One region of the Klebsiella sp. MISC125 genome, then DNA from elsewhere that is predicted to be linked to it. Evidence: predicted binding sites of a transcription regulator. Region 1 holds the regulator's gene; each other region holds the start of a gene.
The links. Region 1 encodes LexA, which represses DNA repair genes until DNA is damaged. Its sites were predicted from a motif close to TNCTGTATGTACATACAGNA; they were not measured.
Positions count from the first base shown of each region.

Region 2: the regulator LexA is predicted to act here: its motif matches at 1,945-1,964, upstream of sulA (SOS-induced cell division inhibitor SulA).
Region 3: the regulator LexA is predicted to act here: its motif matches at 4,109-4,128, upstream of rmuC (DNA recombination protein RmuC).
Region 4: the regulator LexA is predicted to act here: its motif matches at 1,311-1,330, upstream of dinG (ATP-dependent DNA helicase DinG).

Region 1 covers NZ_CP180448.1:5,802,276-5,807,986, reverse strand. The annotation lists gene ubiA (4-hydroxybenzoate octaprenyltransferase) at 1-84, shown strand, start outside; gene plsB (glycerol-3-phosphate 1-O-acyltransferase PlsB) at 194-2,617, opposite strand; gene ACMYSL_RS27190 (diacylglycerol kinase) at 2,747-3,115, shown strand; gene lexA (transcriptional repressor LexA) at 3,238-3,846, shown strand; gene dinF (MATE family efflux transporter DinF) at 3,918-5,234, shown strand; gene ACMYSL_RS27175 (CsbD family protein) at 5,371-5,580, shown strand; gene zur (zinc uptake transcriptional repressor Zur) at 5,673-5,711, opposite strand, start outside.
Region 2 covers NZ_CP180448.1:3,934,028-3,939,738, forward strand. The annotation lists gene yccS (YccS family putative transporter) at 1-901, shown strand, start outside; gene ACMYSL_RS18650 (TfoX/Sxy family DNA transformation protein) at 889-1,512, opposite strand; gene sulA (SOS-induced cell division inhibitor SulA) at 1,985-2,494, shown strand; gene ompA (porin OmpA) at 2,848-3,918, shown strand; gene matP (macrodomain Ter protein MatP) at 4,033-4,485, opposite strand; gene ACMYSL_RS18670 (AAA family ATPase) at 4,671-5,711, shown strand, end outside.
Region 3 covers NZ_CP180448.1:5,925,496-5,931,206, reverse strand. The annotation lists gene ACMYSL_RS27780 (amidohydrolase family protein) at 1-416, opposite strand, end outside; gene ACMYSL_RS27775 (GntR family transcriptional regulator) at 562-1,287, shown strand; gene ACMYSL_RS27770 (transporter substrate-binding domain-containing protein) at 1,429-2,100, shown strand; gene ACMYSL_RS27765 (dienelactone hydrolase family protein) at 2,188-3,000, opposite strand; gene udp (uridine phosphorylase) at 3,271-4,032, shown strand; gene rmuC (DNA recombination protein RmuC) at 4,171-5,619, shown strand; gene ubiE (bifunctional demethylmenaquinone methyltransferase/2-methoxy-6-polyprenyl-1,4-benzoquinol methylase UbiE) at 5,690-5,711, shown strand, end outside.
Region 4 covers NZ_CP180448.1:4,150,014-4,155,724, forward strand. The annotation lists gene dinG (ATP-dependent DNA helicase DinG) at 1-1,297, opposite strand, end outside; gene ACMYSL_RS19570 (small membrane protein) at 1,785-1,895, shown strand; gene rhlE (ATP-dependent RNA helicase RhlE) at 1,999-3,369, opposite strand; gene adhE (bifunctional acetaldehyde-CoA/alcohol dehydrogenase) at 3,563-5,711, opposite strand, start outside.

The DNA of each region.
Region 1 (5,711 bases):
GATGACTGCTTTAAGGCGTTTTTAAATAATAACTACGTGGGGCTGGTGCTGTTTCTTGGCCTGGCGATGGGGTATATGCAGTAGTTTTGTGGTTTACCCGGCTTGCGGCGTAAACGCCTTAGCCGGGCTACAAAACCGCATTATTCTGGTTGCCCGGCTAAGCGTAGCGCAAGCCGGGATCGCTCTTCAAACGTTACGCTTCATCCTGAGTAACGCTTTCAATCGTTAGACGCACATCAGAAGTAATCAGGTCTGCCAGCATGCGGTAGATCTTCAACGTCTCTTCTGGCTCGGCATCCCCGGTATCGCTGATATAGCCTCTATCACGCAGAGTCAGCACCAAAGTACTAAACACCGCCTTATCGAAGAACTCCGGCGCGTTGATACCGTGCAGCACGGACAGACGCTGAGCCACGGTGCGGCTCTCTTTCTCCAGCGAACTACGGTTCATGGACGGGTTGGCACTCAGCAGCCAGAAGGTGATGGCATAACGCTGCAGCGTTTCGCGCGCGCCTGCGGCCAGCAGTTGCAGAGAGCGGGCGTGAGACGGATTGACGCTCACTTCGTCTTCGTTCAGGGCGATCAGCCCCTGACGCTGCATCTCAGCAATCAGCGCATCGACGACGCCCCCCAGCTCGGCTTTCTCCCAACGCAGGAACAGCTCAGCCTTCAGGAATGGATAGAACATCTCGACATGACGCAATATTTCGGCACGGGTAATGCGACGATGCTGGGTCACAATGGCGGCTAACAGCGACGGCATCACCAGCATGTGGGCGATGTTGTTGCGGTAATAGGTCATCAACACTGCCTGCTCGCGCGGCAGAATGATGATATCGCCAATGGTGTCTTTCTCGACTTCGAACTTGTTCATCTGTAGCGCGTGGTCGATAAGCTCGCTGGCGGAGGCCTCAGGTGTTGTGGCATCCGGCGAATAAGGCACGTTGCGCAGCAGAGCGAGATAGCACTCCAGCTGTTCGGTGAGCTGCTCGCGGGTCAGAGAACGCTGACGTGAGGCCAGCAGCGCGGTACAGCACAGGTTCATGGCGTTTGCCGCGCCGGCGTTATTGATACGCACCATCAGATCGGAGGCGATATTGTTCACCGTCGGCGTCAACCATGACGGACGGACCGCTTCGATAGGATCGATAGCCTCGCGCCAGTCAGGGACATGCTGATTGAGATAGGTCATCAACGGCAGCGGTTCGCCGAAGTTGACGTAGCCCTGGCCGAGGTTGCGCAGCTTGCTGAGGCCTTTCAACATCTGCGGCAGGCTCTCTTTCTCTTTCGTCGCCCCGCGCAGCTCTTTGGCGTAGGTACCGACTTCCATCACGTGCTCGTAGCCAATATAAATCGGCACCAGGGTGATAGGGCGGGTACCGCCGCGCAGCATCGCCTGGATCGTCATCGACAGGGTGCCGGTTTTTGGGTCCAGCAGGCGTCCGGTACGTGAACGACCACCCTCAACGAAGTACTCCACGGAGTAACCGCGACTGAACAGCTCGCCCAAATATTCGCGGAACACCGTCGAATAGAGCTTATTCCCTTTGAAGGTGCGGCGAATAAAGAACGCGCCACCACGACGGAAAATCGGCCCGGCAGGCCAGAAGTTCAGGTTGATACCGGCGGCGATATGCGGCGGCACCAAACCCTGGTGATAGATGACGTAAGAGAGCAGCAGATAGTCCATATGGCTGCGGTGGCACGGAACATAGACTATCTCGTGGCCTTCATGCGCCAGCTGGCGTACGCGCTCGGCGTTATGGACGTTAATGCCCTGATACAGCCGGTTCCAGGTGAAACCCAGTACGCGGTCGGTCAGACGAATCATTTCATAAGAGAAGTTTGCGGCGATCTCTTCCATCAAGGCGATGGCGTTTTGCTGGGCCTTCTCGTGGGAGATTTTCTTGCTACGCGCTTCGTCTTCTACCGCGCGGGCAATGGCTTTTGACGCCAGCAGCTTGTTGAACAGATCCTGGCGCGCAGGTAGGCGCGGGCCGACCGCCGCCAGACGCTGACGGGCGAAGTGCATACGCGCCACGCGGGCCAGCTTTTGGGCGATAATTTTATCGGTACCGTGCTCGTCTGCCATTTTACGCAGAGAGACCGAAGGCGAGAAACGCACAAAGCTGTCGCGACCCAACCACAGAACGGCGAAGAATTTTTGAATGCCGTTTAGCATACGCAGCGGCGGGTTCACTTCGCCTTTTTCACGCCCTGGAGCACGACCAAACATCACAGAAACCGGCACCATCTGCACGTCAAGATCGGGATGGTTACGGTGCAGATCCAGGTAATCATGGAACAGCTTGATGGATTCTTCTTTTGGCGTGTAGTAGGTGAAAACACGCGGGCCGCCGTGAATAAACACGTAGCGGGGAAGCAGGGTACCATCGATCTCCAGCGGCTCAAGCGGGTCCGGTAACTCATGTTCCAGACATTGAGCGCGAAGCGTCAGCAGGTCCGCCTTCGAATTGTAGGGCAGGACGTACATGATGGGACGTGAGGTATCCAGGCCCAATTCCTGAGCAGGTTGTGCCGGAATTGACTTGCTTTTTACCAGTGCCCTTAATGGTAAATTCAGTAATTTATAGTAAATTCGTTGCCAGCCAGACATAGACGATGTGAAGCCTCTGGTTAATCATGCAAATGCGCCGCAAGAATAACAGAAAGTGCGCAAAATTTCCGTTGTAACGCGGCAAACGCGTACACTCATTGACGTCATTTACATAAAAAGGTTTGTTTGATGGCCAATAATACCACTGGGTTAACTCGAATCGTTAAAGCAGCGGGGTATTCCTGGAAAGGATTCCGTGCGGCGTGGATCAATGAGGCCGCATTTCGTCAGGAAGGCATCGCTGCCATTATTGCCGTGGTGATAGCCTGCTGGCTGGATGTCGATGCCATCACGCGCGTTTTGCTGATTGGCTCGGTCCTGATAGTGATGATAGTTGAAATTATTAACAGCGCGATCGAAGCGGTTGTTGACCGTATTGGCCCTGAACATCATGAGTTGTCTGGCCGCGCGAAAGATATGGGTTCTGCGGCGGTCCTGTTGGCGATTATTATCGCGTTGATCACATGGGGAACGCTGTTGTGGGCAAACTACCGCTAAGTCTTGCCATAGCGGCTCGCAAAACGGAAAGAAACTCCTGATTTTTGTGTGAAATATGGTTCCAAAATCACCGTTAGCTGTATATACTCACAGCATAACTGTATATACACCCAGGGGGCGGAATGAAAGCGTTAACGACCAGGCAGCGAGAGGTGTTTGATCTCATTCGGGATCATATCAGCCAGACGGGCATGCCGCCGACGCGTGCGGAGATTGCTCAGCGCTTGGGGTTTCGTTCCCCAAACGCGGCGGAAGAACACCTGAAAGCGCTGGCGCGTAAAGGCGCAATCGAGATCGTTTCCGGTGCCTCCCGCGGTATCCGTCTGCTGACGGAAGAAGAAAACGGCCTGCCGCTTGTCGGCCGCGTCGCAGCAGGTGAACCACTGCTCGCACAGCAGCACATCGAAGGCCACTACCAGGTCGATCCGGCAATGTTTAAGCCGAATGCCGATTTTCTGCTGCGCGTAAGCGGAATGTCGATGAAAGACATCGGTATCCTGGATGGCGACCTGCTCGCGGTACATAAAACTCAGGATGTGCGCAATGGCCAGGTTGTTGTGGCCCGCATTGACGATGAAGTCACCGTGAAGCGTCTGAAAAAACAGGGTAACGTCGTCGAACTGCTACCTGAAAACAGCGAATTTACCCCGATCGTGGTGGATTTACGCCAGCAAAGTTTCACTATTGAAGGTCTGGCTGTCGGCGTTATCCGCAACGGCAACTGGCAGTAACCTCTTCATCTCGCAGCATCATCTGATGCATGGTGCTGCGCTGTTTTCCCTCTTCATTTGGGCTCTTCCCCATGCTTTTTAACGCCGCCGATAAAGCCCTGTGGCGCTTAGCGCTGCCCATGATTTTCTCCAATATCACCGTTCCTTTGCTGGGGCTGGTGGATACCGCCGTTATTGGTCATCTTGATAGTCCGATTTATCTGGGCGGCGTTGCGGTTGGCGCGATGGCGACCAGCTTTCTCTTCATGCTGCTCCTGTTTTTGCGCATGAGTACTACGGGTTTGACGGCTCAGGCATTCGGCGCGAAAGATCCGCAACGGCTGGCGCGTGCGCTGGTGCAGCCGCTGGGGCTGGCACTGGCTGCCGGGATAGCCATCGTCCTATTCAGAATGCCGTTAATTAATCTGGCGCTGCACATCGTCGGCGGCAGTGATGCGGTGCTTGAACAGGCCCGCCGTTTCCTCGAGATTCGTTGGCTGAGCGCTCCGGCATCTCTGGCAAATCTAGTGCTGCTGGGCTGGCTGTTGGGCGTGCAGTATGCCCGTGCACCGGTGATCCTGCTGGTTGTCGGCAATGTACTCAACATCGTGCTTGATTTATGGCTGGTGATGGGCCTGCATATGAACGTGCAGGGCGCAGCTCTGGCGACCGTAACAGCTGAATACGCCACCTTTTTCATCGGACTCGTTATGGCGAAGCGCGTGCTGGTACTACGGGGCGTTTCGCTATCGATGCTGAAAAACGCCTGGCGCGGCGATGTGCGTCGTCTCCTTGCGCTGAACCGCGACATTATGCTGCGCTCGCTGCTGCTACAGCTATGCTTTGGGGCGATGACGGTATACGGTGCCCGGCTCGGCGCTGATGTTGTAGCGGTCAATGCGGTGTTGATGACGATGCTGACCTTTACCGCCTACGCGCTGGATGGTTTCGCCTACGCCGTGGAGGCGCACTCCGGGCAGGCTTACGGTGCCCGCGACGGCAGCCAATTGCTTGAGGTCTGGCGTGCGGCCTGCCGTCAGTCAGGCATGGTAGCGCTGGCGTTTGCGCTGATTTACAGCCTTGCTGGCGAGCAGATTATCGCCTTGTTAACGTCGCTCCCTTCTCTGCAGCAGCTTGCCGACCGCTATCTCATCTGGCAGACAATACTGCCGGTCATTGGCGTCTGGTGCTACTTGTTGGATGGTATGTTTATCGGCGCAACGCGCGGTGCCGAGATGCGTAACAGCATGGCGGTAGCGGCGGCGGGATTCGCCCTGACGCTGCTGACGGTGCCGGTTCTTGGTAATCATGGTCTATGGTTGGCGCTGGCGGTGTTTCTTGCCCTGCGCGGGGCTTCACTGGCGATTGTCTGGCGGCGTCACTGGCAGCGCGGCACCTGGTTTTCATAGCGTGCATTGTTCAGATGGTGGTTAAAGATTCCGAATAATAAATCTTACTCAGAATACTCATCTATAGTTAAGTCATGTCCGGCACACAGCGGGCTGTTCATTCACCGAACGATCACCGAACGATGAGGATGACATGATGAATAAAGATGAAATCGGCGGTAACTGGAAACAGTTGAAAGGTAAAGCGAAAGAACAATGGGGCAAACTTACCGACGATGATATGACCGTCATCGAGGGTAAGCGCGACCAGCTGGTTGGCAGAATTCAGGAACGCTATGGATACGCCAAAGACCAGGCCGAGAAAGAAGTGAAGGATTGGGAAACTAAAAACGATTATCGCTGGTAGCGACTAACGTTCGTGTTTTAACCCGTGGTTATTGCCTGCCCGAATGGTACATGGAGGTACCTATACCCTTGATTCCCGCTGCGGCTAACGCCTCAGCGGGCTTTCTTTTTGATCTGGATGGTGTGGTCATG
Region 2 (5,711 bases), 1.9 Mb from region 1:
GCTGAACCACGGCTACTGGATATTGCTGACCAGCCTGTTTGTTTGCCAGCCAAACTACAACGCCACGCGCCACCGGCTGGCATTAAGAATAATCGGTACGCTGGTTGGGGTTGCGATAGGACTCCCGATCCTGCTCCTGGTACCTTCAGTAGAAGGCCAGCTACTTCTGATTGTTCTGACTGGCGTGCTGTTCTTTGCTTTTCGCAACGTACAATACGCCCACGCAACGATGTTTATTACCCTGCTGGTCCTGTTATGCTTTAACCTGCTGGGTGAAGGCTTTGAAGTCGCCTTACCACGTATATTTGACACGTTGATCGGTTGTGCGATCGCCTGGGCAGCCGTAAGTTTTATTTGGCCCGACTGGAAATTTCGCAATTTACCGCGAGTCCTCGAACAGGCAATCAACGCCAACTGCCGATATCTGGATGCCATTCTTGAGCAATATCATCAGGGACGTGACAACCGCCTGGCTTATCGTATCGCACGGCGTGCGGCGCATAACCGAGACGGTGAACTGGCATCAGTAGTCTCAAATTTGTCCACTGAACCCAGAGCTGACTCAGCGATGCGAGAAACCGCATTCCGCTTACTGTGTCTGAACCATACTTTTACCAGCTATATTTCAGCGTTGGGTGCCCATCGGGAAAAACTGACAACACCGGATATTCTGGCGCTGCTGGACGATGCCGTTTGCTATGTTGATGATGCGCTGCACCATACACCCGCTGATGAACTGCGGGTACAGCAAGCTTTGGCAAGCTTGCAGACCCGGATCCAGCACCTTGATCCTCGAGCTGACAGCAAAGAGCCTTTGGTGCTCCAGCAAATTGGATTACTGCTGGCGCTGCTGCCAGAAATATGTCGGCTACAGCGACAGGTCGAGGTTCAACCTGAGTAAGTCCCTATCTCTCGTTGCTGCTCTACCGCCCACTCTTCGAGGTCCTGACGCAGTTGCATCGGGAGTGTGGCGGCATGCACGCCATTGATTGCCCCAGCTAACGAATAAAGCACATTGACCGTTAGCGCTTTATTCAATCTTAATAGCCTCAGCCAGGCTTTTTTCGCTCCAATTTCGCGCAACGTTTTTTCATCAGGAATGCCTGAATTAATCAACTGCAGCTCCATGTGGAAACTAATATTTGGCAAATTTTTTAATCTCCCTGAGCTTTTCTGCTTTTGCTTTTCATTACGTGCGGTCTGAAATGAAAAAACTGATAGCTGGAAAAGCATATTGCTGTCACGCCAAAGCGCTTCATCTATATGATAATATTTCAGTGCAGCTGGTCGACCATTCTTTCGCATTATCAAAAGAGGGGTTTTATGTTCAACGCGATACTCCGCACTCTGCTCACAAACCCTAAGATAAATTTCCCCCTCAGCAACCATAGCAAAAACGGTATTATCTATCGCCAGACTATAGCCGCCAAATAAAGGCCGACAACTTATTTTTCCTAATGATGACAAGCACTTCCGGAACTGTTGAATCCGTAGACCTGGAAATTTCTTCATGATTATTCCTTTGTTAATCATGTAAATAAAAAATAGTTTCGTTAACGGATCCGCTAATTAAGAAAATAAGTGACTTCTCTTGATGCGGCAAGATGAATTATGTCTTCATTTTAACCAACTTATGTTTTTGCGAGCCGCTTTCAAAAAAATATCGCTCAATGAAGTCAAAATGCCGAAAGGTAAAGTATTTGATAAATATTAATAACAAAAGAAACCAGAATACTTAGCATCGGTAGTACATCCAAAACGGATAACACTCTTACAGGGGAGAAAAATTCACTCAAGTTAAAATGTTTTCAACCATGAATTCACATCATATGCATACCGACATCAAGTCATACTCGCCAATCTGCCGATCTGAAGGGGAAAAATGAAGTACAGATTTCAGTCAACAGAAGAGAAAATGTGGTTGATCTTTTTACCTGTCGCATATACTGTACATACATACAGTAACCCACAGGCGGGATAGACTATGTTTACTTCAGCTCACGCAAATCGTTCACCACTGACTTCTACTTCAGTACGCCGTCACGCTCATGACGCAGTCGAACACCCAACCAATGGGCTGATCAGTGAAATTGTCTATCGCGAAGATCAACCCATGATGACGCAACTATTATTGCTTCCTCTATTACAGCAACTTGGTCAGCAATCGCGCTGGCAGCTGTGGCTAACGCCTCAGCAGAAACTGAGCCGCGAATGGGTACAGTCCTCCGGTTTACCGTTATCAAAGGTGATGCAGATCAGCCAAATGTCGCCCAACAATACGCTGGAATCCATGATCCGCGCACTGCGTACCGGTAATTATAGTGTTGTGATTGGCTGGTTGTCAGATGAACTCACAGTTGAAGAACATGAACGACTGGTTGTCGCTGCGCAAGAGGGTCATGCAATGGGGTTCATCATGCGTCCAGTGAGTAATACTGGTCAGCCAGGCAGACAACTTTCTGGGCTAAAAATTCACTCAAACGTGTATCATTAAATGAATTTAGGATTAATCCTGGAATTTTTTTTGCCCTGGTGGATGGCTTAATTTTTTAATGCCCGTTTTTGTTAAAATGCCTGTCTGATGCGGTCTCGCGACTTTTTTTGCCATATGAAATTCAACCCTACGTTGTTAAACATTGGGTACACAACCCTTTTTTTTCATATGCCTGACGGAGTTCACACTTGTAAGTTTCTAACTAAGTTGTAGACTTTACATCGCCAGGGGTGATCGGCTTTCGCTGCATGTATCAGCATAGTTAACAACAAGTCACGCCCCGGGTGAAGGATTTAACCGTGAGGTCTTTTGTACCTTCATGGCGAATTTTGGATGATAATGAGGCGCAAAAAATGAAAAAGACAGCTATCGCGATTGCAGTGGCACTGGCTGGCTTCGCTACCGTAGCGCAGGCCGCTCCGAAAGATAACACCTGGTATGCAGGTGCTAAACTGGGCTGGTCCCAGTATCACGACACCGGTTTCTACGGTAACGGTTTCAAAGGCAACAACGGTCCGGTTCGTAACGATCAACTGGGTGCTGGCGCGTTTGGTGGCTACCAGGTTAACCCGTACCTCGGCTTCGAAATGGGTTACGACTGGCTGGGCCGTATGGCTTACAAAGGCAGCGTTGATAACGGTGCTTTCAAAGCTCAGGGCGTTCAGCTGACTGCTAAACTGGGTTATCCGATCACTGACGATCTGGATATCTATACCCGTCTGGGTGGTATGGTTTGGCGTGCAGACGCTAAAGGCAACTACGCTTCTAACGGCGTTTCTCGCAGCGAACACGACACTGGCGTTTCCCCAGTATTCGCGGGCGGCTTAGAGTGGGCTGTTACTCGTGACATCGCAACCCGTCTGGAATACCAGTGGGTTAACAACATCGGCGACGCAGGCACCGTTGGTACCCGTCCTGATAACGGCATGCTGAGCTTAGGTGTTTCCTACCGCTTCGGTCAGGAAGATGTTGCTCCGGTTGTAGCTCCGGCCCCGGCCCCGGCTCCTGAAGTGACTACCAAGCACTTCACCCTGAAGTCTGACGTTCTGTTCAACTTCAACAAATCTACCCTGAAACCGGAAGGCCAGCAGGCTCTGGATCAGCTGTACACCCAGCTGAGCAACATGGATCCGAAAGACGGTTCCGCGGTTGTTCTGGGCTACACTGACCGTATCGGTTCTGATGCCTACAACCAGCAGCTGTCTGAGAAACGTGCTCAGTCCGTTGTTGATTACCTGGTGTCTAAAGGTATCCCGTCTAGCAAAATCTCCGCTCGTGGTATGGGTGAATCCAACCCGGTTACTGGCAACACCTGTGACAACGTGAAAGCTCGTGCAGCTCTGATCGACTGCCTGGGTCCAGATCGTCGCGTAGAGATCGAAGTTAAAGGCTACAAAGACGTAGTAACTCAGCCACAGGCTTAAGTTATCGCGTTAATAAAAAACCCCGCTGATGCGGGGTTTTTTTTGTATTAAATTCATGTTTAAAGCAACAAACCAGCGGAATACCAACACTCACTTTAGTTCTTAATTTAATGGCTACTCTTTACCCAGCAACACTTGCAAGTCATGCTTCAAACTGGACATTTTACTAGCATATTTTTCTTTATGTTCAGCATCCTCAATCAGCTGTACGATCGTTTCCGACAGGGTCATACCCCGCCTTTGCGCCAGACCTGCCAGCCGCTGCCAGACCATGAACTCCAGATCGATAGATTTTTTACGAGTATGCTGATGCTCCGCGTTAAAATGTCGCTTGCGACGTGCGCGTATAGTCTGCTTCATACGGTTCGCTAACTCTGGATTCATATGCTGCTCAATCCAGGTATTCACCAGAACAGGTTCATTTTCGAGCGTGAGTAAGACATCGACCGCAGCTTGTGCAGCGCTGGCTTCAATGTAGCGGGTTATCGGTTCACCTTCCCGGCACTTTTTTACCAGATATGTCCATTTCCAACCGCTTTCAAGATTTTCCAGTTGTTGATATTTCATTGCGATCTCAATGTGACCGTGTAACTCTTTTCAGGATATCAGTTTTTTCTTGATCTGCTGAGAATAAATCATCTTTCGTGATGTGGGTAGATTCGTTATCACTGCGACCAACGCAATCACTCGTGTGCTCAGACGCCGCATAATGTATAATCGCGCGTTTTACATCTGACTAAAAAACAGCGACTTTGACCATTACGAAACTTACCCGAAACGACCTCGCTCCTGATACGGAAAGTTATCAGGCGCTGTTTGCACAAGCCGACTTAGCACAAGCAGAAGCATCTCTCTCTGGCGAACTGCAACCCCGCTTATTCTATGCCCTGGAGCAACTTCTGGTGACTCCAGCCATTTCGCCGTTCATGCTGGTTAAAGCACCAGAAGAGCCAGAGTATCTGCAATGGTTGGCGAACGAAACTCGTACTTTACATCAACCATCTGAACCGCTTTATGGCGTACGTTATCAGATTGATGGTGGAAACATCACCAGCATCCCGGCACAAGCCGCAGAAGATAATTTCGCGAGCATCGCGCCGGTTGAAGCCGCCGACTGGGTAGAAGCAGAGCAACTCTTTGGCTGCGTACGCCAGTTTAATGGTGAAATTAGCCTGCAACCAGGTCTGGTTCATCGTGCCAACGGTGGTGTATTGATCATCTCCCTGCGCGCATTGCTGGCTCAGCCCCTGCTGTGGATGCGGCTAAAAAATATGATTGCCCGCCAGCGTTTTGACTGGCTGTCAATCGATGAGTCCCGCCCTCTTCCGGTTAGCATCCCCTCAATGCCGCTCAACCTGAAAGTCATTCTGGTTGGCGAGCGGGAATCACTAGCAGATTTCCAGGAGATGGAACCCGAGCTTTCTGCCCAGGCTATTTACAGCGAATACGAAGACAATTTACAAATTGTCGATGCCGACATCCTGAAACAATGGTGTCAGTGGGTCTGGCAGAACGCACACCAATTCGAACTCCCTGGGTTAGCTGCCGAAACCTGGCCGCTATTGATTCAGGAAGGTGCACGTTACACTGGCGATCAGGCAACCCTACCACTGTGTTTGCTATGGATTGCACGCCAGCTTAAGGAGGCTGCGGCCTTCTGTGAAGGCGAAGAGATTAGCGCCGAAGAGATGCAAACCATGCTGGAACGTCGTGAGTGGCGCGAAGGCTATCTCGCGGAGCGGATTCAGGACGAAATCCTGCAAGAGCAAATCCTCATTGAGACCGAAGGCGAA
Region 3 (5,711 bases), 120 kb from region 1:
GGGACTAAATCCGCCACTGGGCGATGAAGTTCAATATGCCAGCCAAGCGCTTTTATATTACGCAGATGCTGCTGCCAGACCGATGTTGTTAAGTCTGGAAGATCCTGACCAATAAGATTCAAACGTACGCCGATAATGCCCTGCTGTTTAAGCGCTTCCATGGTATCAAATGGCGTATCAGGGTCGATAACCGCAACGCCGTAAAAACGCTCCGGCGACTGGCGAATTGCGTCCAGCATATAGCTATTATCGGTACCCAGAAAACTGGGCTGGATCAGAATCGCTTTATCGATATGGTGCTTATCCAGTTGCGCAAGGTATTGCGCTGGTGCTGCATCGTACTCCGGTACATAGCGGCAATGCTCTGCCAGCGGTAAACCGGTGGTAAAAACATGAGCATGAGTATCAAAATGCATCTAAATTTTATCCTTTTTCAGTGAGATAACGATAAAATGGCTGTTGCTGGCTCTGTAGAGAGCCTGAATGTCCACCTTTGAGTTGCGTAGTTGACTATACAACTTTGAGTTGACTATACAACCTGGCAAATAGAGATACTTCTACATGGCTCACGTTTTACCGATCTATGTGCAGATCCAGGAACAACTTCGCAACGGCATTAAGCGGGGGGATTATCCACCTGGTCATAAGCTGCCGTCCGAGAATGAACTGGCCCAACAATTTTCCACCACTCGCGCCACCGTGGTTCATGCGATGCACGGCTTACTAAGCGAAGGGCTTATTGAGCGCGTGCGCGGCAAAGGAACGTTCGTCAAGACTGCGCCGATTGTGACGCGCGTCAGAAAGCAAGAACTTGGCTTTTTCGAGAAAGATTTGCAGGAAAGTAATCTTTCTATTCAGTACCAGGTTTTCTTCTTTGGCGAAGTCCCGTCAACACCTGCTTTACTGGCAAATTTACGGCTTGATGCCGGTGCGAAAATATACCGTCTGGTTCGTTTACGCCTTATCGACGGGAAGCCGCTGGCGGTCGAAATTCGCTATCTTGATGCCGAAATAGCGGCCAATATTGCCGTCGCCTCGCTGGAAACGCTGGCGTTACAGACGCTATTTGAGCAACAGCTGGGCATTATTATTCATACCATTCATAACCAGGTTCGCGTCGCGCTGCCGGGGCAAGAAGTGGCAAAATTTCTGGATATTAAACGCAGCCGACCGGTGATGGTGCGTCAACATACTTGCCTGGCAGGCGATGACAAACTGATCCTGTGGGGCGAAACCTGGTATCGTGAAGAATATGAATTCCAATACAGCACTTATCGGGATAAATAGAGATTAAACAACCACCTCTGTTATCTGACATGTAGGGCAGGGTGCCATAATTAAGTTATTAAAAGTGGATTTGAAAAATCACTTCAGCGGCTTTCTGCGCATAGCTATCAAGACGATCGAGTTGCCGATAAGGAACGAGCCATGCCATCATCAGCTTTACGTTTTGCGATTAACTTAGGCAATGCTTTGCTCGCTGAACAGTTAACCGACGGATCGTTACAGGGACTCACAGTCGATCTGGCGCGAAAAATTGCGCACTCTTGCCAGCAGCCGGAGCTGCTGAAACCTTACCCCGCAGCAAAACATATCGTTGACGATGCTTCGAATAATCAATGGGATATTGCTTTTCTGGCGGTGGATCCGGCACGTGAAAATGAGCTGAGTTTTACCTCACCCTATCTCACTATCGACTGTACCGTTCTGGTGCGTCGCGATAGCGAGGTCCATTCGGTTCATGAGATGGACCGTGAAGGCGTGACGATTAACGTCGGAAGGGGTTCTGCCTATTCATTGCCATTGACCCGCACCTTAAAACATGCCCGACTTTGCGAATATCCCACCACCCAGCAGGCGCTCAGCGCTTTCCTTGCCAGTGAGGGGGATATGGTGGCGAATATTCGTCAGCTGCTGGAAGCCGCCGCCCTGGGGCAAGATAGCGTTCGTGCGCTACCTGATAGCTACAGCCAGATTCAGCAGGCAATCTGCGTGCCGCGCGCGGCCCCGCACTATTATGAAAAAATGGAAACGTTGGTGAGACGGTGGCAGCAGGATGGGACGCTGGCGGCGCTGATCGCCCGCCATATTTATGCTTAATGCCTTCATTGATATATCAGGCCCGGTATATTTTCCCGGAGGCGGCGCTTGACGCGCCTGTCCGGGCTACCAGTCCGCAGACGGTGGTTAACCTCGCTTCCCGCCATATTGCGCAAACCATGCCAGCATTCGCTGCCAGCCGTCCTTCGCCGACTCTTCATGATAGCTGGCGCGATAGTCGGCGTTAAAGGCGTGGTCGGCCTGCGGGTAAACCACGATTTCTGCCGTAGCGTTGGCGGCCCGCAGCGCCTGACGCATGGTTTCAATCGTATCCTGCGGGATGCTGTCATCTTTCGCGCCGTAAAGCCCTAAAACCGGGGCGTTCAGATCAACGGCAATGTCCACCGGATGTTTCGGTGAGTTTAATGTTTTCTCACCGACCAGCTTGCCGTACCAGGCAACGGCGGCTTTTAGCTGCGGGTTATGTGCGGCGTACAGCCAGGTGATGCGACCGCCCCAGCAGAAACCGGTAATAAGCAGACGATGGGCATCGCCACCGTGGCGGGAAGCCCAACTGGCGACGTGATCGAGGTCAGCCAGTACCTGAGAATCCGGTACCTTTTTGACCAACCCCTGAAATAAAGAAGGAATATCGTTGTAATCATTGGGATCGCCCTGGCGGAAGTACAGCTCTGGTGCGATAGCCAGATACCCTTCCTGCGCCAGACGGCGACAAATATCGCGGATATGTTCATGCACGCCGAAAATTTCCTGTACAACGATGACGACCGGTAGCGGACCGTCGACGTTGCCCGGACGGGCATGGAAGGCTGGCATGTTATCCCCCTGAGAAGGGATTGATGTCTCCCCGGAGATGATATTTTCATCTGACGTGTGAACAGCAGTTGAGGCATGCGGCGTGGCTGCAGGTGCAAAGCCGGGTTGCTTAGTTGTGGTCATGGTATTCTCCGTACCCTTATTAATGTATTAGCGCATCGATAACTATAGACGTTTTAGACCGGACGTTAACAAACCACAGTGCCCGAAACAGGCTATCTTTTGTTCAGTACTCTCCAGATTAACTTATTAATGTGATTTGTATCACCATTCAATGGCAATCTATTGCAATGAATTTCATTCATGGTGATTGGTGTCACAAAATAGTCTCAGCAGCTTCTGTAAAGTACCGTTTTGCTTCTGCTGATAATTCGACCCACAGAGGAGTTTTTTATGTCTAAGTCTGATGTTTTTCATCTCGGCCTCACCAAGAACGATTTACAAGGGGCTACGCTGGCTATCGTCCCTGGCGATCCGGAGCGTGTGGAAAAGATCGCCGCGCTGATGGATAAGCCGGTCAAACTGGCATCTCATCGCGAATTCACTACCTGGCGTGCTGAACTGGATGGTAAAGCAGTGATTGTCTGCTCTACCGGTATCGGCGGCCCATCTACCTCTATTGCCGTGGAAGAACTGGCCCAATTGGGTATCCGTACCTTCCTGCGCATTGGCACCACCGGCGCTATTCAGCCGCACATTAATGTGGGCGACGTTCTGGTGACCACCGCTTCCGTTCGTCTCGACGGTGCAAGCCTGCACTTCGCGCCAATGGAATTCCCGGCGGTAGCCGATTTCGAATGTACTACCGCGCTGGTTGAAGCGGCGAAATCCATTGGTGCGACCACGCATGTCGGCGTCACTGCCTCTTCCGACACCTTCTATCCGGGCCAGGAGCGTTACGACACCTTCTCTGGCCGCGTGGTGAGCCGCTTTAAAGGTTCGATGGAAGAGTGGCAGTCGATGGGCGTGATGAACTATGAAATGGAATCCGCCACTCTGCTGACCATGTGCGCCAGCCAGGGCCTGCGTGCCGGGATGGTTGCCGGGGTTATCGTCAACCGTACCCAGCAGGAAATTCCAAACGCGGAAACCATGAAGCAAACCGAAAGCCATGCGGTGAAAATCGTCGTGGAAGCAGCGCGCCGCCTGCTGTAGTTCTTATCCTTTCTGTCAAAGGCCGGGCTCTCCGGCCTTTCTTTTTTGCGTTGCTCCTCGCAGGAAAAACCTTTCCAACTGGACGTTTGTACAGCACAATTCTATTTTGTGCCGTAAGTGGTTGCCGCAGGGGGCGTTGTGGATATCTCGATTATTATTAGTGCCGTTGTGGCGCTGGCCGCTGGGCTGATTGTGGGCTGGCTGGCGACCAAAGCGCGCGCCGACCAAATCCGAGCCGACCTCATCGAAGAGCGTCGCGAGCTGGATATTGAGCTGAGCGCTGCCCGCCAACAACTGGTGCAGGAGTCCCACTGGCGCGAAGAGTGCGAGCTGCTCAATAACGAATTGCGCAGCCTGCGCGATATCAATACGTCGCTGGAGGCCGATCTCCGTGAAGTGACCACCCGCCTTGAATCCACGCAAATGCATGCGGAAGATAAAATTCGCCAGATGGTCAACAGCGAGCAGCGCCTTAGCGAGCAGTTCGAGAATCTGGCAAACCGAATATTCGAACACAGCAACCGACGGGTGGATGAGCAGAATCGCCAGAGTCTGCACGGGCTGCTGACCCCGTTACGTGAGCAACTGGATGGTTTCCGCCGCCAGGTTCAGGATAGCTTCGGTCAGGAGGCGCGGGAGCGTCATACCCTGGCTCATGAAATCCGCAACCTTCAGCAGCTTAATGCGCAAATGGCGCAGGAAGCGCTAAACCTGACGCGCGCGCTGAAGGGTGATAACAAAACTCAGGGCAACTGGGGGGAAGTGGTATTGACCCGCGTGCTGGAGGCTTCCGGGCTGCGGGAGGGTCACGAATATCAAACGCAGGTGAGTATCGAAACCGACAACCGTTCACGGATGCAGCCGGATGTGATCGTGCGTCTTCCGCAGGGCAAAGACGTGGTTATTGATGCCAAGATGACTCTGGTCGCCTATGAACGCTACTTTAATGCCGATGATGATTACACCCGCGAGACGGCGTTACAGGAGCATATTGCTTCCGTACGCAATCATATGCGTCTGCTGGGGCGTAAGGACTATCAACAGCTGCCGGGGCTACGTTCACTCGACTACGTCCTGATGTTTATCCCAGTTGAACCCGCCTTCCTGCTGGCGATTGACCGTCAGCCGGAGCTGATTAGCGAAGCGCTGAAGAACAACATTATGTTGGTTAGCCCGACTACGCTGCTGGTCGCACTGCGTACCATCGCCAACCTGTGGCGCTATGAGCATCAGAGCCGTAACGCGCAGAAAATTGCCGAAAGAGCGGGGCGCCTGTATGACAAAATGCGCCTGTTTGTCGACGACATGTCCGCTATCGGCCAGAGCCTGGATAAAGCACAGGATAACTATCGTCAGGCGATGAAAAAGCTCGCTTCCGGGCGTGGCAATCTGCTCGTTCAGGCAGAATCGTTCCGTGGCCTGGGCGTGGAAGTCAAACGTGGGATTAATCCTGACTTAGTCGAACAAGCAACCGCGCAGGATGATGAATACCGTCTTGAGGACGAAGACAACCCACGGGAAGATAAAGATTTTTCATCAGATTCCGCAGCTGCTGCAGTGTACGATGGTCGCTCTCAGCCGCGTTGAAGCGTATGGGAAGCGCGCTAAACCTGTTACACTCGACGAACATTTTCTTGATAAGCAAGCAGGCATTGAGATGGTTGAGGATTCACAAGAAA
Region 4 (5,711 bases), 1.7 Mb from region 1:
ACCAGATATGCATCTGACCGTCACGCAGGTCGCGGGTGGCCCATTTGGTCACCGGCGCGCCTGAAGACTGCGCCAACGATGCCAGACGCCACAGTTTGCTCTGACTCTCAAACATCCCCAGCGCGCGGTTCATCTGCAGCAGAACCCGGTGTAGACGCACCACATCATGACTGCCTGTTTTTTCGCCAAGATCGTTGAGGAACAGCTCCGCCAGCCCGCGCAACGTTTCCGTCAGCTTCGCCAGCCGCTGGCAGATCTCCATAACTTCCTGCGGCAGCTCGCCCATCGGAAAGCGGTGTTCCGCTTCCTGACCCGCAGGCATATACAGGTTAAGAATATTATTTAGCGAGGAGATAAGCTCAAACAGCTCCTCGCAGTGCGCGTTCAGGCGCTCAGGATTCGCCAATGGCGGTGTGGTTTTAGGCCGGAACTGTTCCATGCAGGTGGCGACCAGTTTAGTGAACAAATCCAACTGCAGGCGATACCACGGAGCGGTGATTTCAGCGCTCATTTCCAGCGCATCGCGGGCGACATCCGGCAGGTGGTGGCCTTCATCAAGCACCAGCAGTAAATTCTTCGGATCCGGCAGTACCGCCTCGCTCTCCATTGCCGCCATGACCAGCGCATGGTTTGCCACCACCACTTCGGCTTCCTGAATTTCTCGCCGGGCGACGAAAAATGGACATTCGCGATAATAGTGGCAATTGCGATTCAGGCAGCTGGCTTTATCGGTGCTCAGACGGCTCCACAGCGAATCATCTATGTTTTTATCGGTGTGATCGCGCAGGCCATCCCATTTATAACTATCAAGATCCGTTTTAAGCGTCGCGCACAGCTTCTGTTCTGCCTGGTTATTCGGTGTGAGGTCGTCATCAAGGAAGGCGAGCAGATCCTGCTGTGTCGGGTCCGTACTGGCGAGAGCGGCCAGGTTACGCGTACAAACGTAGCGCCCACGACCAAAGGCAGCGGTAAATCGCAGGTCGGGAATAATTTTACGCAGCAGCGGCAGGTCTTTGCTGTAGATCTGGTCCTGCAGCGCTACGTTGGCGGTGCTGACTACGAGCGTTTTTTGCTCTTCACGGGCAATCGCGATGCCGGGGATCAGGTATGACAAGGTTTTGCCGACGCCAGTGGGAGCCTCAATCGCCAGATGTCGCCCCTCTTCCCCGGCAAGCGTCTTCGCGACATCGGCGATCATCTGCCGCTGCGGGGGACGGGGAATAAAGTCCGGAATCTGTTCCTGGAGCGCCTTATACCAGGCGGCGATTTGCGCTTTTAGCGCTGCGGTCAAAGCCATGAGAGAACCTGAATACTGTATAAACAGCCACTATTGTGCCATTTTTGACAGGGCGGAGGTATCCCTTTTTCGGTAAACAGGAAGCCGACTCGCAGAACAGGATAAAAACCAATAACGCTCTTTTCGCCAGTGCAGTGAGTCGTTTACGATGGCTTATCCGTATCCATTTTATGAATAATTAGTAACGACGCTATTTTCAGTCTGCACTTAGCGTTTTTTTCTAATTCATACTGTAAACATCAGATATTGGTCTTCCACATCAGAAGCCCGAATGTGAAAAAATGATAAAGAATTAATCAAACGTTCTAAATACATTCCGAAAAGAGTATAAAAAGAGACAATGAAAATAATCTAACTTTTTGATTAATCTTATATTTAAGATAATCTACATTCATAAGATATTATATCTTAACCACTAATCCGTATACTAACTTTCAGAGTCTACAGGGCCTGTTAATTATTGAGGATGTTTATGGTTGCTTTTTTCATGTTAGTGGTTTCTGTGATACTCCTTGTGGTTGCTGGCTACAATTTTGTCAGCTATTGCAAAAATCGCAAGAATGGTTCACTACCGAAAGTGAAGCACGGTAAAAGATAAATTTTAATCTGATGGTTATTGATGAGTGAATTTTAAAATTGCAGGATCAGAAGCAGTACAAAGGCTGACTGCGGCAGATTAACATGCCGCAGCCAGAACAACATTATTCAGCCGACGCCGGTTTGCGCGGGCGACGACGCCGTGGAGGTTTACCGTCTGCAGTACGTGCTTTCGGCGCTTCACCATCGTTGCGGCGCGGAGCAGATTGCTGGCTACGCCCCTGGCTCTGGCCGCTGCGGCCCTGGCTTTGGCCACCACGACTCTGGCTTTGACCACCGCGGCCACCGCCACGCTGCTGCTGGCGACCGTTCTGAATCGGCTCGGCTTTGATGGAAGGATCCGGTTCATAGCCCGCGATGGCGATACGTGGGATCTCTTTTTTCAGCAAGCGTTCGATATCATGCAACAGCTTATGCTCGTCAACGCAGACCAGCGACAGCGCTTCGCCAGTTGCAGCCGCGCGACCGGTACGACCGATGCGGTGCACATAATCTTCCGGTACGTTTGGCAGTTCGTAGTTCACTACGTGCGGCAACTCTTCAATATCCAGACCGCGAGCGGCGATGTCGGTTGCCACCAGCACGCGGATGCCACCGGATTTAAAGTCAGCCAATGCGCGAGTACGCGCGCCCTGGCTTTTGTTACCGTGGATTGCGGCGCTGCGAATACCATCTTTATTAAGCTGCTCTGCCAGATGGTTTGCGCCGTGCTTGGTGCGGGTAAAGACCAGCACTTGCTGCCAGTTACCTTCGCCGATCATCTGCGACAGCAGCTCGCGCTTGCGTTTTTTATCAACGAAATGCACTAACTGGCTCACCTGCTCAGAGGCGGTGTTACGGCGGGCAACTTCAATTTCCAGCGGGTTATGCAGCAGTTTTTCCGCCAACGATTTAATGTCGTCGGAGAAGGTTGCAGAGAACAGCAGGTTCTGGCGTTTCGCAGGCAGTTTCGCCAGCACGCGGCGAATATCGTGAATAAAGCCCATATCCAGCATACGGTCGGCTTCATCCAGTACCAGCACTTCAACCTTATCCAGGCTGACGGCATTCTGATGTTCAAGATCCAGCAGACGTCCCGGCGTGGCCACCAGAATATCGACGCCGCTGCGCAGCTTCATCATCTGCGGGTTAATGCTTACCCCGCCGAAGACGACCAGCGAACGAATATTCAGATACTTGCTGTAATCCCGTACGTTCTCGCCAATCTGTGCTGCCAGCTCGCGCGTTGGAGTCAGGATCAAAGCGCGCACCGGGCGACGACCTTTAGCATGCGGTTCTTGTTGGATCAGATGCTGAAGCAGCGGCAACGTAAAACCTGCCGTTTTACCGGTGCCGGTCTGGGCGCTGGCCATCAGATCGCGACCCTGTAATACCGCAGGAATAGCCTTCTGTTGGATAGGGGTTGGCTCAACATAGCCCTGTTCAGCGACCGCGCGCAAGATTTCAGGATTCAGGCCAAGGGAATCAAAAGACATAACAACTCCGAACCGCCCCGGCCCGTCACAGGCGTAGTCTTCAGGGAGATTATTGCGAAAGAGATGGCAAAAACCACAATGCCATGAAGTGGCGCAGTCTAGCAGATTTTGTGACGAACCGCATAAAATCTCCCGAAAAGAATACTCTGACTAACAAACCACTGCTCCCCGTTCTATAGACGAGGAGCGGCAATTACGCTTCGCGATAAATATCCCCGTAATAGCTGACTAGTAGTATCTCACGCAGCTCAGCCACGAGCGGATAGCGTGGGTTAGCGCCGGTGCACTGGTCATCGAAGGCGTCTTCGGACAGCTTATCGACGTGGGCGAGGAAATCGGCTTCCTGCACGCCCGCCTCGCGGATGGATTTCGGAATGCCCAGCTCGGCTTTGATGCTCTCCAGCCACGCCAGCAGCTTCTCGATTTTCGCCGCGGTGCGGTCTCCCGGCGCGCTCAGGCCTAAATGATCGGCAATCTCTGCGTACCGACGGCGGGCCTGTGGACGGTCGTACTGGCTGAAAGCCGTTTGCTTGGTCGGGTTATCGTTGGCGTTATAGCGAATGACGTTGCAGATCATCAGCGCATTCGCCAGACCGTGCGGAATGTGGAACTGCGAGCCCAGCTTGTGCGCCATGGAGTGGCACACCCCGAGGAAGGCGTTGGCAAAGGCGATCCCGGCGATGGTTGCCGCATTATGGACGCGCTCGCGGGCCACCGGGTTTTTCGAGCCTTCATGGTAAGAGGCTGGCAGGTACGCTTTCAGCAGCTTCAGCGCCTGTAGCGCCTGGCCATCGGAGAACTCGGAGGCCAGCACGGAAACGTAGGCTTCGATAGCGTGGGTCACCGCATCCAGGCCGCCGAAGGCGCACAGGGACTTCGGCATATCCATCACCAGGTTAGCATCGACAATCGCCATATCCGGGGTAAGGGCGTAGTCCGCCAGTGGATATTTCTGCCCGGTGGCATCGTCGGTCACCACCGCAAACGGCGTGACTTCGGAGCCGGTGCCGGAAGTGGTGGTGATCGCCACCATCCGGGCTTTGACGCCCATTTTCGGGAAGGTGTAGATACGCTTGCGGATATCCATAAAGCGCAGCGCCAGCTCTTCAAAGTGGGTTTCCGGATGCTCGTACATCACCCACATGATTTTCGCCGCATCCATCGGCGAGCCGCCGCCCAGGGCGATGATGACGTCGGGCTTGAAGGCGTTAGCCAGCTCTGCGCCTTTGCGCACGATGGTTAGCGTCGGGTCGGCTTCCACTTCAAAGAAGACTTCGGTTTCGACGCCCGCCGCTTTCAGCACCGAGGTGATCTGATCCGCGTAGCCGTTGTTGAACAGGAAGCGGTCGGTGACGATCAGCGCGCGCTTATGGCCATCGGTGATCACTTCATCCAGCGCGATGGGCAGAGAGCCGCGGCGGAAATAGATGGATTTCGGAAGTTTATGCCACAGCATATTTTCAGCTCGCTTTGCCACGGTTTTCTTGTTGATCAGGTGCTTCGGCCCGACGTTTTCCGAGATGGAGTTACCGCCCCAGGAGCCGCAGCCCAGCGTCAGGGAAGGCGCGAGACTAAAGTTATAGAGATCGCCAATGCCGCCGTGGGAGGTCGGGGTGTTAATCAGGATGCGTGCGGTTTTCATTTTTTCGCCAAAGGTCATCACCCGCGCGGCCTGGTTATCCTGATCGGTATAGAGGCAGGAGGTGTGGCCAATGCCGCCCATATCGACCAGCTTCACCGCTTTTTCTACGGCGTCGGCGAAATCTTTTGCCCGGTACATGGCCAGCGTCGGGGAGAGCTTTTCATGAGCAAAAGGCTCGCTGTCGTCGATAGCTTTCACTTCACCAATCAGAATTTTGGTATCGGCAGGCACGCTGATCCCGGCCATTTCGGCAATTTTAATCGCCGACTGCCCGACAATCGCTGCGTTTAGCGCGCCGTTTTTCAGCAGGATGCCCTGAACCGCTTTCAGCTCTTTTCCCTGTAACAGGTAGCCGCCATGGCTGGCGAAACGCTCACGCACCGCGTTATAGACGGTATCGACCACCACCACTGACTGTTCGGAGGCGCAGATCACGCCGTTATCGAAGGTTTTGGACATCAGGATGGAGGCCACCGCGCGTTTTACATCAGCGGTTTCATCAATGACCACCGGGGTGTTACCTGCACCGACGCCAATTGCCGGTTTACCCGAGCTGTAGGCGGCCTTCACCATACCCGGTCCGCCGGTGGCGAGGATCAGATTGATATCCGGGTGGTGCATCAGGCGGTTAGACAGATCCACGGTCGGTTCATCAATCCAGCCAATAATGTCCGGCGGCGCACCGGCCTCGACTGCGGCG